3 regions of the Desulfoluna sp. CLI2B genome follow, and region 3 is predicted to be linked to each of the others. Evidence: riboswitches for the same ligand, from Rfam matches in the RefSeq annotation. Region 3 holds a riboswitch; each other region holds the start of a gene.
The links. A riboswitch is a leader RNA that binds a small molecule or an ion and turns the genes downstream of it on or off. The one in region 3 is predicted to bind cobalamin.
Positions count from the first base shown of each region.

Region 1: another riboswitch for cobalamin. It lies ahead of ACOYW2_RS10550 (TonB-dependent receptor plug domain-containing protein); the one in region 3 lies ahead of ACOYW2_RS02250 (phosphomethylpyrimidine synthase ThiC).
Region 2: another riboswitch for cobalamin. It lies ahead of ACOYW2_RS10515 (DUF2162 family putative transporter); the one in region 3 lies ahead of ACOYW2_RS02250 (phosphomethylpyrimidine synthase ThiC).

Region 1 is NZ_CP186557.1:2,198,077-2,203,829, forward strand. It holds gene ACOYW2_RS10540 (cobaltochelatase subunit CobN) at 1-1,377, shown strand, start outside; gene ACOYW2_RS10545 (sirohydrochlorin cobaltochelatase) at 1,475-1,795, shown strand; cobalamin riboswitch at 2,003-2,208, shown strand; gene ACOYW2_RS10550 (TonB-dependent receptor plug domain-containing protein) at 2,504-4,465, shown strand; gene ACOYW2_RS10555 (MotA/TolQ/ExbB proton channel family protein) at 5,013-5,672, shown strand.
Region 2 is NZ_CP186557.1:2,189,650-2,195,402, forward strand. It holds gene ACOYW2_RS10505 (FecCD family ABC transporter permease) at 1-261, opposite strand, end outside; gene ACOYW2_RS10510 (ABC transporter substrate-binding protein) at 258-1,172, opposite strand; cobalamin riboswitch at 1,308-1,516, shown strand; gene ACOYW2_RS10515 (DUF2162 family putative transporter) at 1,723-2,454, shown strand; gene ACOYW2_RS10520 (MotA/TolQ/ExbB proton channel family protein) at 2,476-3,120, shown strand; gene ACOYW2_RS10525 (DUF2149 domain-containing protein) at 3,117-3,488, shown strand; gene ACOYW2_RS10530 (helical backbone metal receptor) at 3,624-5,630, shown strand.
Region 3 is NZ_CP186557.1:457,813-463,565, forward strand. It holds gene ACOYW2_RS02240 (DUF1254 domain-containing protein) at 111-1,631, shown strand; gene sstT (serine/threonine transporter SstT) at 1,747-3,000, opposite strand; cobalamin riboswitch at 3,528-3,753, shown strand; partial or broken gene ACOYW2_RS02250 (phosphomethylpyrimidine synthase ThiC) at 4,103-4,966, shown strand; gene ACOYW2_RS02255 (phosphomethylpyrimidine synthase ThiC) at 5,089-5,364, shown strand; gene cobT (nicotinate-nucleotide--dimethylbenzimidazole phosphoribosyltransferase) at 5,626-5,753, shown strand, end outside.

The sequences.
Region 1 (5,753 bases), 1.7 Mb from region 3:
CGCATTGACGTGCTTATCAACCCTTCAGGGCTCTACCGGGATCTGTTTCCGGAAAAGATGACGCTTCTGGACAAGGCCGTTCAGCAGGCCATCGCAGCCAACGATGTGGAGAATTTCCTGGCAAAGCATAGCGCACGGACCCGACGTGCGCTGGAAGAGCAGGGCATTTCCCCTGAACGGGCCGAGACTCTTTCCCGGGTCCGCATTTTTACAGGCAAACCCGGGAGCTACGGTAACGGTGTGTCGGAAATGACTGGCATGAGCGGATTCTGGGAGTCCGATCAGGAGATCGCCGATGTGTGGAAGCGACGCATGGGGTTTGCCTTCGGCCAGGACCTCTGGGGCGAGGAGGCTCAAGGATTGTTGGCAGAGAACCTTAAAAACGTTTCCACAACGGTCCACAGCAGCTCGTCTGCCCTGTACGGCACCATGGACAACGACGATGTCTTTCAGTACCTGGGTGGCCTCTCCCTTGCCGTGGAAAAAGAGACGGGCACCCGCCCCGACGTTGTGATGACCCGCCAGGATCGCCCGGACGCCGTCACCGTGGAGGGCATCGACAAAACCATCGGCCGGGAGCTCAGGAGTCGCTACATCAATCCCAAGTGGATTGCGGCCATGAAAAAAGAGGATTACGCCGGGGCACGTGAGATGGCCCATTTTGTGGAGTACATGTGGGGCTGGCAGGTAACGGTTCCCCATGCCGTCAAAGAGACCTCCTGGCAGCAGACCTACGACGTCTATGTGAATGACAGCCTGGGCCTGGACATGAAAACGTTTTTCAACAAAGCCAACCCCTGGGCCTATCAATCCCTTACGGCCCGCATGCTTGAGTCCGTAAGGAAAGGGTACTGGGCCCCGGACGAATCCGTGACGAAGAATTTGGCCAAAGAGTACGCCGTGGGCGTCATTGAAAAGGGCGTGGCCTGCTGCGACCACACCTGCAACAACCCCTTATTGAATCAGATGGTGGTGACCCTTATCTCCATGCCCGGCATGCTCTCCCCGGAGATGGTGGAAAAATTCACCCTGGCCATGGAAGAGGCCGTGGGAACGACCCTTGAAAATCAGCGAGCCAAACAAAAAGCGGTCCACGACAAGGTCCTGGCGGCCGCAAAGCCCCATACAAATGCGCCCGTTGAAAAAGCCGAAGCCTCTCAGGTATCCGATCCCGCAACTCCGTCAGAATCCGAAACCCTTGAGGTGACAGAAACCGGCAGCGGCGACCGAAAGGTCCAGGGGTACAAGATGGAAAAAATCGAGACCAGGGAAGAGACCACAAAACTCTCCTCATCCGGGGTGATGTGGTATGCGGCGATTTTTCTCTTGGGCTTTATCGGGTTGTTTGCCTGGGGCATGACCAAAGCCAATGCATAACCCGGATATTTCCTGGAAACCATGCAACCGCAAACCGCCTCCAACACGAAGCCACCCTGTTTATAGGCCACGGCACCGATCACCCGGCCTGGACGCGATGCTGAAAAGCACCTACGGCCCCAGTGCCTTTACTGGGGTGGTGGAGGGCTTTCCCGAGGCTGAGGATATCGTAAGTACGGTTAAAGCAGCCGGTTTTACACGGGTGAAGATCGTTCCGCTGATGCTGGTGGCCGGGGTGCATTACCTGGAAGACCTGGCTGGCGACGATGAAGACTCCTGGAAAAACCTCTTTGCAACAGAAGGCATTGAAACCACCTTCATTGATCGGGGTATCGGGTACATGCCGGAGATTGTGCGGCTCTTTGTCCGGCACCTGGAAGAGGCTATGGACATGGTCCTTGAAGCGGAAACGGTGTGAGGCCTTTCTATTGACGTGGTGAGTCAAGCCGCAGGATCTGTTTTTTTATTGTTATGCATTTTTATTTTTACTGTAACATAAAACCGTTACACTCTTAACTGCAGGCATGAGCAAAAGGAAAAAACGGCGCCCCTTGTTCACGCACAGAGGGGGTGACAAAAAAGATAAGAAAGTGTTTGACACACGTCGAATATCTTGTGTAGATAAACATACAAATTGATCTCTGGTGCACGCTTCTTTTTTAACAAAAGAGATGCTGCTTAAAAGGGAACCCCGTGAGAATCGGGGACGGGCCCGCCGCTGTAACCGGGGACGAACTTCGTATATACGCCACTGCTCATGATCTGAGCGGGAAGGCGCGAGGGTTCGGACGATCCGGAAGTCAGAAGACCTGCCAGGGTGAATTCACCTGCTTATGCTTTTTGTAAAGTACAATCAGGTGAGGGGTTTCGTTCTCGCGGTAGGAACTGGAGACCTGATCAGACGACATGGGAAAAACGGCCCCATGCCCCCTTTTTATTGTAGGCTTCATGGGGCTTTTTTTGTTTGGGCGAAACGCCCGAGGTGTCTCTCTTCTCTCCTTATACCCAGCCCCCTTGAATGGAAGCCCCCCGCAACTCGAAACAGCAGTGGTTCAGGTGGTCGTTCTGCATGGAGGATCGCCGCCTCCGGTGCAAAAGAAGTCTGATGCTTGTGGAAGGAAAAGTAATGAGAAAAAGTCTGATGATCGGTGCTGTCGCCGCCTGGGTGGCGGCCAGCTCCCCGGCCTGGGCAACCGACGCTGCCCTGGATGAATATGTGGTGACCGCGTCGCGAGCCAAAGAGAGCATTACGGAAGTGGCGGCGGCTGTGACGGTGATTGACTCGGAAACAATCGAGAACTCCTCGGCAAGAAACTTGGGAGAGCTGCTTGTGGAAAAGGGCGGCGTTCAAATACGCGAGTATCCCGGAGCTCTGACGACTGTGAAGATCCGTGGGTTCAGCACAGACACCCATGGAAACGACCTGATGGGTAATGTGCTTATCCTCATTGATGGTCGCCGTGCAGGGACCGGCAACGCAGCCAAACTGATCACAAAAAATGTTGAACGAGTGGAAATTATCAAGGGGCCTGCAGCCGTTCAGTACGGTTCGGCGGCCATGGGTGGCGTTGTAAACGTTATTACCAAAAAAGGGACCGGGAAGCCCACCGTTTCAGCTTACGCAAAGACCGGATCTTATGACTACAACGAATTTGGAACTGACGTGTCGGGAACCGCTGGCAAAATCGATTTCTCTGCGTCTGTATCCCATTCCGAAGAAGGCGATTACGAAACAGGCAGCGGCAAGGAATACTTGAACACGGGTAATGATGGAATCCTTCGTGCCAGCCTGAACACAGGGTATGAGTTTTCTCCCGGACACCGCATCGGATTGACGTATACGCTCTTTGATGGCGACGACATCGGCAACCCCGGCAGTATCGACGCCAACGACCTGGACAACACAAAAGATTCGGAAAACAGCTCCTACGACGTTACTTATGACGGGAAAAACAGCACATCGTCACTGGCATGGATGCTTCGATACTTCGGCGGAACGGACAAAGACACGTGGAATGACCCTTCAGATAGCAATGCCTCGGGGTGGGATGACGGCATTCCCAGTGTGCATGAAACAGACAGCAAGGGCGCTCAGGCCCAAGTTTCATACGATGGTCAGCGATTCGGGCTTACCACCGGCGTGGATTGGGTGGATTATGATGTGACCAACGAGCCCAGTGCACCGAATAACACAGCATTTGACAACACAGCCGGATTTGCCCTGGGAAAGGTTAAACTTCTTGACCAGAAATTAATTCTCATCGGTGGGGCTCGGTATGATCACTACTCCGTAGATATTTCCGGAGATCAAGGCAGCGATAAATCCGATGATGACCTGAACCCAAGCCTGGGCGTTGTCTACAACCTCTCCAAGCAGGTCAAGCTCAGGGCATCCGTTGCCGACGCCTTTCGCATGCCCTCTGCAGAACAGCTGGCCGCTGATTTTACGTCTTACGGGACTCATTATGTCGGCAACCCGGATTTGAACCCGGAGAAAAGCCGAACCTATGAAGCGGGAGTGGATATTACCCGTGGTAGCTTAAAAACAGGCCTCACCGTTTTTACCACCGAATATGATGATAAAATCGTGACTGACAAGCAGCATGGATTTACTACCTACAAAAACCTGGATGAAGCAACCATCAGTGGCGTTGAAGGCGAATTTTCCTACACATTCTCCGACATCTTCGGGGGCTGGGAACTCAGGCCCTACGCCACGCTGACACATCTTTTCAAATACGAGGATGCAGAGACCGACAAAGACCTCAAGTATACATCGGATCTCGATATTTCAGCAGGCATCGCTCTGACCGATCTGGATGGGTTCTCTTCGGATCTCAGCGTCTCATACCTGAGCAGCCAGGATGTGGTTAAATACAACCCAGACTGGTCAACATCCGATGTGACGCTTCCTTCGGTCACCGTGACCAATTTCACCATCACCAAACGCGTGCTGACCACGGACAAACTAGGGAGCCTGTCCCTCCGCGGTGAAGTGAAAAACCTGTTTGATGAAGATGCGGCCTATGTTCTGGGATACCCCATCCCGGGCCGCCGATTTTTTGCCGGGGTAACCTGGTCCTACTAATCCGGGTTGTCCCCACGACCCGGGCTGGGACCGGTTTCCCCGCTCACCAATTTTCGCCGGACCTGTGACACCGGCGGAAAATCAGGGGGGCATCGTCGCCCCCTTGAAAACCCCTTGAAGGCCGTGCCCGGCGCATCAGGGCAGGCCGCCCCCGTTTTTCCCGTCTTTGGCTGTATGATTGGGCAGCTGCTAAGAGGGCGGGAGATCCTCCTTGCGGAGGGCGGTTCGGTTCTTTTTGAACCGAATGCAAAGGAAAGGGCCGGAAAAGGGGTGTTGCTCCGCCCGTTGACTCGGAGCATCATGTATCTCCTGATCTGTGGTTGGAATCAGGGGCAGGGGAGGGACAACGGCGTCCCTCCCCCCTCCCATGATATCCGGCTGGATTCGGAGATTTTTTGTTGACGGGATCATCTCGCATTGCCGGATGATCTGTGCTATATATCGCAGCGATCATGGCAATTGATCCCTTGTTATCACAGCGCCTTGCTGAAATGATTTTGTTTCTGCGAGGCTTTGGTGTTTTCATTCCGAGACAGGTACAGGCAACATGATTCACTTATTGAAAAGCGGCGGCCTGCTGATGCTTCCGCTGGTTTTATGTTCTTTTGTGTCACTGACCCTTATCATTGAGCGATCCATCTTCTGGCTCCGCATCAGGCGGGATAAGGACCGAGAGCTGGTCTATCGGGTCCTGGACCTTGCCGAGCAGGGGCTCTGGGACGAGATCCGCCTGGCTGCACGGGGCTCCCGCAACTTCATTATCCGTATCCTGATCAACGGCATCCTGCATCGCGATTACTCCATGGCCATGGCCATGGAATCCGCGGCATCTGATGAGCTGCGCAAGATGAGGCGTTTCATGGGCGTGCTGGAAACCATCATCACTGTGGCTCCCCTGCTGGGGATCCTGGGAACCGTGGTGGGCATCATCCATTCTTTCGATATGCTCGGGGCCAAGGGTATCGGCGATCCCCAGGCCGTGACAGGGGGGATTGCCCAGGCTCTCATTACGACGGCTGCGGGCCTTTCCATCAGTATTCTGACCCTGCTTCCCTGCAACTACTTCAACGCCTGTGCCGAAGCTTCGGCCCTTGCCATCGAAAAATATGCCACCTCCCTTGAGATTACCTATGAAAAAAGAGCCAACGGCAACAACGATGTGCAACGTCCGGAAGAGGGAAAGCTCGCAGCCGGGGGCAGGGGATAAGCATGCGCGAACAAATCATCTAAATAGCCCGGTACCGGGTACATGCAATGTATGAGCATACCCTTGTGTGATGAATCCCGG
Region 2 (5,753 bases), 1.7 Mb from region 3:
CAGCCCCCCTAAGGAGAGCACTGCCCCGCAAAACAGGGCCATGAGCACCCGGGGCAACCGGATGCGCTCGATGATGGCAATCTGGAGGCTGTCTGCCTGGGAATCACCCGTTATGAGCTGTGCCACAGGCGTAAGATCGATACCCGAAGGCCCAGTGGCCAGGCCCAGGAGAACCGCAGCCCCAAGAACCATGGAGAGCAGGGCGGTGATAAGGAGGATTCGTTTCAGCAGGCGCCCCCGTACCCTGGATGTGTCGCTCACCGGGCCGCCTCCTCAAAAAGGGTGGGATGGATCAGGGCCGCCAGCATGGCAAGGCCCTCCACCACACGCGGGGTGGGGCGATCCAGGATGTCCGAATTCACGACATGGATGTTGTTGGTTTGAACGGCGGGAAGGGACGGCCAGCTTGCCCACTCCTGTCTCATGGTGTCGAAGTCGTCGTTTCTCGCCATGGAGGTGATGATGATCATCTCCGGTGCCAGGGCCAGGACCTGTTCTTTGGAAAACCGGGGGTAGGGCGTTTTGCTGGTGACGACGTTCTCTCCACCTGCTCGGCGGATCATTTCGTTTAAAAAGGTGTTTTTGCCCACGGAGACGATGGGGGAGATCCCGATCTGGAAAAAGAGGCGGGGTTTATGGGATGCCCCGGCAATGGTCCGGTCAATGGCTTCCAGCTGGGCGCCCATGGCATCGGTGATGGTTCTGGCCTCACTCGTTGCATTAAGGAGGTTGCCTATCTCATTGATAGAACGGATAATCGTGTCGATACCGTCGGGGTTGACCGTGTACACGGGGATGCCGAAGGCCTTGATACGCTGGATCACTTTATCCGGGTTGCCGTCCTTCACCGCCAGGCAGAGGTCGGGCTTCAGGGAGACAATGGTCTCCAGCTCCGGTCGGATATAGCTGCCGACCCGGGGAAGTTTCTGTGCTGCCGCAGGGTAGTCGCTGTATCGGGTAACCCCGGCAAGGAGATCTCCCTTGCCCAGGGAAAAAACGATCTCGGTGATGCTGGGGGCAAGGGACACCACTCTTTTGGGGGCGTCCGGCAGATCAACGATGCAGCCTGTGGTGTCGGTGACGCTTTTGGCCTGCACACGGGCAGCGAAGAGGCCGCACCAGGCCACGCCCAAAGCGAGAAGGAAAAGGGTGCGTAAGGCTCGATTTTTCATGATGTTATCCATGACCTCCCACGAAACCGGGTCCGCGCATATCTTTGGATATGCTTGAATCCAAAGGGTTCGAGCCTGATTGCCGGATTCTCCCCACAGGGAAAATTATCCTTGACATAGGACATTTCTATGGAATAGTAAACGAGAAATTCAGGTGCTTTTCCCTTTGCATGGCTCAAGGGGAGAAGAGAATAGGGAATCCCGTGAAATTCGGGAACGGACCCGCCGCTGTAAGTGGGGACTGTTTCGGCCACCATGCCACTGGGTGTTGTTAAACACTCGGGAAGGCGCGCCGGACGGGACGATCCGCGAGTCAGAAGACCTGCCTGGATGGAGATGTCTCGATGCCCGTGGTAAAGGCTGAGATATGCCGCGATGCATGCACAGATTGTGTGTCACGCTTTTTTTGTGGGAAAATACGGATCCCCGCACCTTAAACCTACAGGTGCGGGGATTTTTTTGTTTTCACGCCCGCACCCTCCATCCCGGCTTTACGCAACCCGACGGAGACCACTCCGTTGCCGTATGATTTGGAAGGAGTACACGTACCATGGAATGGAAAAGCCTGATTGCCGGATTGGTCTTTACCATGGGAATGTACGCCGCCAAATGCGGCATCGGCCTGGCCTGCGGGTGGTCGCAAAGAAAGAGCCGCCGCCTTGCCTTCATCGCAGTGGCGGCTCTTGCCTATACCCTCCTGTTCGCCGGGTGTTACCTGCTCCTTACCCGAGTCAATCTGTTAAACAAGCTCCTTATCGTAGAACACCTGGTGAAGTGGGCCATGGCCGTTCACGCGGCCATGGCCTCGCTTCTCCTCGTGTGGGGCTCCGCCTTGCTGAAAAAACCTGCCGAGGGATCAGGGCCCGTGCGGGGATGGCTGCTCTTTGCCCTGCCGTGCCCGGTGTGCATGGGGGTGATTCTGCTGACCATCGCCTTTGTTATCGGGCTTTTCCCGGAGAATGCCTTTGGCATGACCGCCATGGCCTGGGGGATTTTCGTCCTCGTTGCATCGGGTGGTTTTCTGATCACCCGATGCCTGGGGGCCCGGTTCGGTACCCCTCACCACGTCATGGGAACGATGATGGTCCTTGCGGCGCTCTGGTTTCTCCTGACGATTCTGGTGGTTCCCCATGTCTCCGAGTTGCCGGATGTGCTTGCCATGGCATCCGGCGCAGCCGATTCGGCCCGCGGCGAGGAAAAGGCATCTATTGCTGCGGCCATTGTTGCATGTTGCCTCTTTGGGGGCGGCATCTTTCTGGATCGTTTTGTCCATACCCATTGACGTTTTTTTAAGGATTCGTACGTGCAAACGGCAGCTCTCATCAAAAGTTATATCTATGTGGTCTCATCATCCCTTCTCTACCCGGTCCTGATCCTTCTGGCCTTTCTCACCTTCTGGGCCGTGGTGTGTGCCGGGGCCCTCTTTTCCGAATGGGTACGAAGGCATCGCATGGCGGTGGAAAACGACGGCCCGGATGTTTTCTTCAGGCCCGACCATGACCTGCATACCACGCCCCGGGTCAGCCGTTATGTGGCCCGGCTCAAAGGCCTCCTGGAAAAAAACGGCGGCGCCTCGACCCTTGAGGTGGAGGGACTCCTTCAGGACACCACGCGCCGGCTCTTTTCCTCTCTTGACATGTACCGCCTGGTGGTTCGCGTTGGCCCGGGCCTGGGCCTCATCGGCACACTGATTCCCATGGGAACGGGGCTGGCCGCCCTGGGACAGGGGGACCTTTCCATGCTCTCTTCGGAGCTGGTCATTGCCTTTACCACCACGGTGGTGGGCCTTGCCGTGGGACTTCTGGCCTATCTGTTCCTCGTCATCAAGACCCGCTGGGCCGATGAGGACCTCCTGAACATGGAGGTGGCCACCGAAGCCCTGGCCGGAACCCCGCAAGACTCATCGGGCAACGGGACAACAGGGGCACCCGCCGGGGAGGCGGCATGAGGTACCTGAAAAAACGACGCTACGCCGTGGGGGGCGGGAATCAGGGGAGGCCCATGGCCTCTGACCCCATGGACGGGGTGGCCAACCTGTTTGACATCGGCCTGGTCTTTATTGTGGGGCTCATCGTGACCCTGTTTTCCACCTATCGCCTCCACGACCTCTTCAACGAAGAGAGCGAGATGACCATCGTCAAAAAAAACAAAAACGGGGAGATGGAGATCATTACCAAATCCAAGCGAAAAATCGAAGCGCTGAAGGTCTCCAAAACCATGGGGGAAGGGGAGGGGCATCGCATGGGCGTGGCCTATCGTCTGGAAGACGGTTCCATGGTGTACGTTCCCGATGGAAACGAGGCTGCACCGGACTAACCCGGATATTTCTCGAATCGAGTGCCCCCATATTCAAGGCCTGTTTGTCAATTTTTCCAAACGTGTTGCCCCGGCAGGGCCGCTGGAGACAAGCGGAGTCATTATCGTTTACGCCACGCAATCAGGAACCCGACCATGACATGGATCCGCCGGGGGATGGCAGCGGCCGTCCTTACTCTTTTTCTCTTTGTTTTTCTACCCGTTGCCCGGGCTGTCACCATCACCGATTCCACGGGCCGTACCGTCACCTTTGACCAGCGGCCCACACGGGTGGTGTCCCTGGTGCCGTCCCTCACCGAGGCCCTTTTTGTCATGGGAGCCGGGGACCGGGTGGTGGGGGTGACCCTCCACGACACCTGGCCCGCTGAGGCCAACACCAAGACCGTGGTGGGCGGATTCTTCAGGCCCTCAGTGGACAAGGTGCTTTCCCTTAACCCCGACCTGGTGTTTGTCTCCGGCATCCAGAAGGAGATGATTGAGGCCCTTGAAGGGTCTGTGCCCCTGGTTCAGTTCGACCCCGCCACAGTGGACGATGCCTTTCAGCAGATGCGGCTCATGGGACGCATCATGGGCTGCGAGGCCGGAGCGGAGAAAATCATCACGGACAACCGGCAGGTCCTTGCCGATATCCGGAAAAAAGTGGCGGCGATTCCGGCTGACAAACGCAAACGGGTGATGCGCCTCATGGGCCGCACCAGCATCATGACCCCCGGGGCCGACTCCTTTCAGCAGGAACTCATCAAGCTGGCCGGGGGCATCCCCCACGGGATCAAACGCGACGGCGCCGTGATTTCCATGACGGACAAAGAGTTGATCGACTTCAAACCGGACGTCATCTATGGATGCGGGGGAGACAAAGAGGCCGCAGAGCTTCTTTACGCCAACCCGGCCTTTGGGTCGATTCCCGCCGTCAAAAACAAGCGCATCGACTATTACCCCTGCGAGCTTACCTGTCGGGCCTCCACCCATGTGGGCTATTTTGTCTCCTGGCTTTCGTCAAACCTCTATTCCGCAGAATTTTCCATTCGGAAAAACCAGATCCACCCCGATGCGATAATCGATCGTACGCCGGTTCCCCTGGACCTGACGTACGTAAAGAAAGCCAGCTTAAACCACGCCACACTCTACGATTTTCCCTCCAGAAGCCTGGAGGTGACCTTCACATCCCCCAAGACCATTCTTTCCACCTTGGACGGCTGGCGGGAGAACATCACCACCGTGGGCAACAACTACATGCCGCCCCAGTGCTGGCGCCTGGCCCACGAAGGGGGCTTTGAGGGTATGAAGCAGGACATTTTTGCCATGCTGGGGATCAAGGGGGAGACCACGAGCTTTCTCTTCACCGGTGCCGACATGGACAACTTCAGCAAAAAAACCGCCTCTTTCCGGGACATGAGCGTCACGGTGCTGGCAACGGCCGGGGTCTGCTCCAACGCCATGCGCATGGGCAAGGACATGGGCAGCTATTACGAGCCCGGCACCATCAACATCATCATCCTGCCCAACATGCACCTTTCAAAGCGGGCCATGAGCCGCGCCGTCATCTCGGCCACCGAAGGCAAAACCGCCGCCCTCCAGGACCTGGACGTGCGGAGCAGCTACACCTCTTTGGTGAACCCTGCCACGGGCACGGGCACGGACAACATCCTCATCGCCGAAGGGGAGGGCGTTGCCGTGGACAACGCCGGAGGACACACCAAGATGGGCGAGCTCATCGCCACGGCGGTCTATGAAGCCGTTACCGAGGCGATCTTCAAGCAGAACGGCCTCACGGCGGATCGCAGCGTGTTCAGGCGTCTCAAGGATCGGCAGCTTACCGTCTCCGATCTTGTGGGAGACAGCTCCTGCCCCTGCAACACATCTTCCGGCGGTACGGGCATCCCCGCCTACGCCAAACTGGAAACCCTGCTGCTGGAACCGAAATACGCCGCCTTTCTGGAGACCGCCATGGCCCTCTCCGATGCCTGGGAGCGCGGCCTGGTCACCGATCTTTCCGCCTACAAAGGCTGGTGCAACCAGATGGCCACGGAAATCGCAGGGGGACAGGTTTCCGATGAGAGCTTCACCGGAGACACCGACCTGCCCAAGCCCCTTGGCCTTGCCGTGGATGCCCTGCTTAAGGGGATTGAATACAAAAAGTAGACAGGGGCTGTTCGGTTTGCAAAAGCATGCCTCCGGCGGCCAGGGAATAAATTCCCTGGACCCCAGGTTACGAATGCTTCCCCCCTCGTTCCTCGGGGTGAAGCATTCGCGAAAATTCTCATG
Region 3 (5,753 bases):
CGTCACAACCTCGCCTTACCATGCTTAACCTCACTGGTATGACCGTGTCCCCAAGGGCGACGGGAAAGGAAAAAAACGACCCATAACCCCATGAATCAAGGAGAAACGTCATGAGCACGAAGTTGCCGGTTCTCGCCTTGTTGTTTGTTTGTACCATGGTTGGGCAGCCCTCGGCCGGGCAGGCTGCCATGAAGATGACCACCGGGGTGCCCCCAGGCATTTCCACGCCGGACAAGCTGGAGACCTCCATCGGGGTGCTCACCGGTTTTGATGGGGTTCCCGATGCGCCCACGATCCAAAAGGTCTACGACCAGCTTGATCTCCAGCGTGCGACCCAGGCCTTTCTGTCCACCATTCCCATTGCCTCGATGTATGCCATGGAAAAAGGGCTTCTGGCATTTGGACCGGCAAACAGCACGGCCCTTCTCTTCGAAGATCTCATGGACTCCAAAGCGCTCTGGCTGACCCCGAACACCGTGTCGGTATATATGGCGGCCTGGATGGAGCTTGGTGAGGAGCCCATGGTCATTGAGACTCCGCCCAATGTGCTGGGGTTCATCAACGATGCCTGGTTTCACTATGTCGTGGATTTCGGCAACGCGGGCCCGGACAAGGGTGAGGGTGGAAAACTGCTCATCGTACCGCCCGGTTACAGGAAGGACGTGCCGAACGGGTACCATGTGGTAAGGTCAGACACATACGGGCATTGGGTGATCTGGCGGGGATTTCAGGTGGATGGCTCGCCCAAACCGGCTGTGGATGCAACCAGGAAGGCGTTTCGGATCTACCCCCTGTCAAAAAAGGGCAACCCTCCGAAGATGGCATTCGTGAATGTATCCGGTACCTACCACAACACCATCCACAGCATGGATTTTCATTTCTGGGAGGAGATCGACGCGCAGATCCAGGCCGAACCCGTGCAAGGGCTTGACCCTGAAATCCGTGGGCTCCTTGCCTCCATCGGCATTGAAAAGGGTAAAGAGTTCGCACCGGACGAGCGCATGAAGAACATTCTCACCGATGCCGCCAAGATCGGTTCGGTGACGGCACGGGCCCTGACGGCCGTGCCTCGGGATCAACGCCATTACCTTTATCCGGGAGAGCGTGTCTGGACAAACCCCTTTATCAAGGGACGCTACGATTTTCTTTTGGATGGTGCCCGGTTGCTGGATTCCCGAGTGTACATGCATTTTTATGCCACGGGGATCACCCCTGCCATGGCAAAAAAGAACGTGGGCAAGGGCTCGCAGTACGCCATTGCCTATCTCGACAAGGATGGCAACGCCCTTGACGGAAGCAAGACCTACAAGATCAACCTTCCCAAAGACGTACCGGCCAAGAATTTCTGGTCCTTTACCCTCTATGACAACCAGACCCGCGCCATGCTGCAGACCGACCAGCGTTTTCCCGGCATCGACAACCTTCGAAAAGGCCTGAAGCAGAGTAAAGACGGATCATACGATATCTACTTCAGCCCGAAGCCACCCAAAGGCCAGGAGAATAACTGGATTCAGACCGTGCCGGGCAAGGGGTGGAACACGATTTTGCGTCTCTACGGCCCTCTGGAGTCGTTTTACGACAAAACCTGGAAGCCCGGAGATCCTGAGCTGGTTGAGTCGTCGAGCCTGTAACGGTCCCCTGGTGCCCCGCTGAGCCGGGTCCGATCAAAAATGAGCCGTCAAAAAAAGGGCCCCATGGGAACGATTCCCATGGGGCCCTTTGTGTTGTCTCTTTAAGCGCGGAAGCTTATGCGGCTGCAACTGTCTCGGTTTCGGTTTCAGTTGCGGCGGTGCCTCGGGCGTTAAGATCCGCTGCAGCAGTAAACAGCACGTCGGTGGAGCTGTTCAGCGCGGTTTCGGCGGAGTCCTGGATGACGCCGATGATGAAACCGGCAGCCACGACCTGCATGGAGATCTCGTTGGGAACACCGAAGAGGCTGCAGGCAAGGGGGATCAGGAGGAGCGAACCACCGGCCACACCGGAGGCACCGCAGGCGGAGACGGAGGCGATGATGCTCAACAGAAGTGCCGTTGCCATGTCGACCTGAATGTTCAGGGTGTGGACGGCAGCCAGGGTCATCACGGTGATGGTGATGGCGGCGCCGGCCATGTTGACGGTGGCACCCAGCGGAATGGAGACGGAGTAGGTGTCTTCGTTGAGGTCGAGGCGCTTGCACAGGTCCATGTTCACGGGGATGTTGGCCGCGGAGCTGCGGGTGAAGAAGGCGGTGACGCCGCTTTCACGCAGGCAGGTGAACACGAGAGGGTAGGGGTTGCGCCGGGTCATGAAGAAGACGATGGCCGGGTTGACGATGAGGGCGATGATGAGCATGGCACCCAAAAGAACCTGAAGCAGGTGGGTGTAGCCGGAAAGGGCTTCAAAACCGGTGGTGGCGATGGTCTGTGAGACCAGGCCGAAGATGCCCAGGGGGGCAAACCGGATAACCAGCTTGACGATGCTGGAGACGCCGTTGGAGACGTCGTGCAGGAAAGTCTTGGTTGCTTCACCCGTATGCTGGAAGGCGATGCCCAGGGCAATGGCCCAGGCAAGGATGCCGATGAAGTTCCCCGTAGCCAGGGCGTTGATGGGGTTGTCCACGATTTTGAAGAGAAGGGTGTTGAGAACCTCCCCGATACCGTTGGGCGGTGTGGCTGCCGTGTCTGTGGCCACCAGGGTCATGTTGGTGGGGAAGAGAAAACTCAAGGTGACGGCTACGAGTGCCGCCATAAAGGTTCCCACCAGGTAGAGACCGATGATGGAGCGCATGTTGGTGTGGGTGCCGCGCTTCTGGTTGGCAATGGAAGAGGCGACGATGACAAAAACGAGGATGGGTGCAACGGCTTTAAGCGCTTTGACGAACAAGCTGCCGAACAGGCCTGCGGAGTTTGCCGTATCCGGTGATACCTGAGCAAGGATGACACCTGCAATGATCCCGATCACAATCTGCAGTACCAGGCTTCCCGAAGCGATTTTTTTAAAAATCCCTGTCACTTGATTCATGAATTTCCCCCAAAGTTGGTTAAATATTCCTTAATTCCACTATCACCATTTCATAGGGGAAATATCGCTTATATGTCAATATTTTATTTCCATATAGGCTTATTCGTAACGAGGGCGTTATGTTTTTACGCATTCATGAATCTGAGGCCGAAATGTAGGTAGGAGGAGCTTCAACATTGTAAAATAAAGGCCAAATGGAGTTATGAAGGAACATGGGGCGGCGAGACTGGAATCCCTTTTGGGGGAGTCGTAAAATTTGGGAAGCCTACTGGTATGCCCTGAAACAGCCGGTACACCAAGGTGCTCGAATAAAGTGAAAGAACGCGTAAAAACAGTCTTGCCAACTGTTTGAAATCTTGGAGAACGTTTCTTGAGCGTTCTCTTTGAATGAATGCTTTTTTTAAGGCCTTGATGGGCAAAGCGCATCTTCACACCGCCCTCAAGGTTTTTTTCGCTACCCTTGACGTCGGAGTTTTTTCCCCTTGACGCCCTTTGCCGGTTTCGTGTAGAGGATGGACAGTACCCGGTAACAGGGTACACATTCAATTTGTCATACGGTGTCATGCAAACGGAACTACGGTGAAAATCCGTGACGGTCCCGCCGCTGTAACCGGGTGGCCCGGCGCAGGTTGGTTTCTCCTCATCATGTGAAGAGATGCCAGCGGTCACTGCCTCTCCTGAAGGGGGGCGGGAAGGCGCGTCGGGAGCTCTTACCCCGGAAGTCAGAAGACGTGCATGAGACTCACGTGACCGAGTTCGATGGCAAAGGGCTCTGAGGTATATCTATGTACCTCAGAGCCCTTTTTTTATTGCCTGAAATCGGTGCGTTTCACCGGCACGGGTTGGTGCTGGTGGGAATGATCATGAAATTCCGGCGCTGTCTGTTCGTACTCCTTGCTTTCTTTCGACAGACGGATTTCATGGCGGCATCGGGTGATCTCCCGGGTGGAACCGGGGCGCCGTTGGAGTCGGTGGCCGAACGAATCATGGTGGCGGTACTTTATTTTATGAGCCCGCCGATATGCTTGTAAGGAGAAGAGATACAATGGCTGTAGACAAGACCCAGATTGAATTGGCCCGGGAGGGCGTGGTTTCCCCCCAGATGCAGCAGGTTGCCGAAAAAGAGGGGCATGCCCCCGAGGTCATCCGTGACCTGGTGGCCAAAGGGGAGATCGTTATCCCCAACAACCCCAAGCACAAAGGCCCTGCCGTGGGCATCGGTACCGGCCTCCGTACCAAAGTAAACGCTTCCATCGGGACCAGCTCCGATATCTGCGACATCAAGAGCGAAATTGAAAAAGCCCTGGCCGCAGAGGAAGAGGGCGCCGATACCCTCATGGAACTCTCCGCCGGGGGGGACCTGGACCTTGTCCGCCGCGAGGTGCTGGCAGCCACCAACCTTCCCCTGGGCAACGTGCCCCTTTATCAGGCCTTCAAGGAGACCGGGCGCAAGTATCAGGATCCCTCCAAGCTCGACCCCGAATACCTTTTCGATCTCATTGAGCAGCAGCTCGACGACGGCCTCTCCTTCATGGCCATCCACTGCGGCATCAACCAGTACACCATTGAGCGCCTCCGCGCCCAGGGCTTCCGGTACGGCGGTCTTGCCTCCAAGGGCGGCACCTTCATGGTGGCCTGGATGGACGCCACCAAGCGTGAAAACCCCCTTTACGAGCAGTTCGACCGCGTCTGTGCCCTCATGAAAAAATACGACGCCGTGCTTTCCCTTGGCAACGGAATCCGTGCAGGTGCCATCCACGACAGCCACGACCGCGCCCAGATGGCCGAGATGATCATCAACTGCGAGCTGGCCGAGCTGGGTCGCGAGATGGGCTGCCAGATGATGGTGGAAGGCCCCGGCCATGTGCCCCTGGATGAGATCGAGGGCAACATCATGCTTGAAAAGCGCATGAGCGGCAACGCCCCCTACTACGTCCTCGGCCCCATCCCCTGCGATACCGGCGCCGGGTACGATCACATCACGGCGGCCATCGGCGCGGCCAGCTCCGCCCGTTTCGGCGCAGACCCTGACCTACATCACCCCCGCCAGGATCCGCCCTGCCCACGGTTCAGGATGTGCGTGAGGGTGTGCGCGCCACCCGCCTTGCCACCCGTATCGGAGATATCGCCAAGTACCCCAACCGCCGCGAAACCGAGAAGCTGGCTGCCATGGCCCGTCGCGAGATGCGCTGGGACGATCTGGAAAAACACCTCCTTTTCCCGGAGGTGGCCAAGTCCATCCGTGCAGAGCGCACCCCCGAGCAGGAAGACACCTGCACCATGTGCGGCGACTTCTGCGCCATGAAAAAGGGGATGGAGGTTTTCCAGCCCGACATCAAAGGCGACAAGATCTACAAGGGGTAACCCAGGTTCGCGAATGCTCCAACCCTCGTACCTCGGGTTGTCGCATTCGCTGACGGGCTGTGCCCGTGATCAACGGTACGGGTTATTGACGTGTAGCCATTCAGCTTAAAATGCCTCCGGTGGTCCTGCCGGAGGCAAGTTGAATCGCTACAAAGACGATTTGTTACGAACGACCATTTTGGTCCCCATGGTGCCATGTCTCCAACCACTGGCATCATGGGGGCGCATGTTTTGACTGGATTGATTGAGGAGGGGTTCTGAATGACATTGCTCGAAAAGACCATCGGTTCCATTGTGGGGATCGATCGCGGGATTGAGACGCTTGCCCTTGCCCGCCTGGCCGACCAGGCGCGGCCCCAGGGGAGTCTTGGGGTGCTGGAACCCCTGTC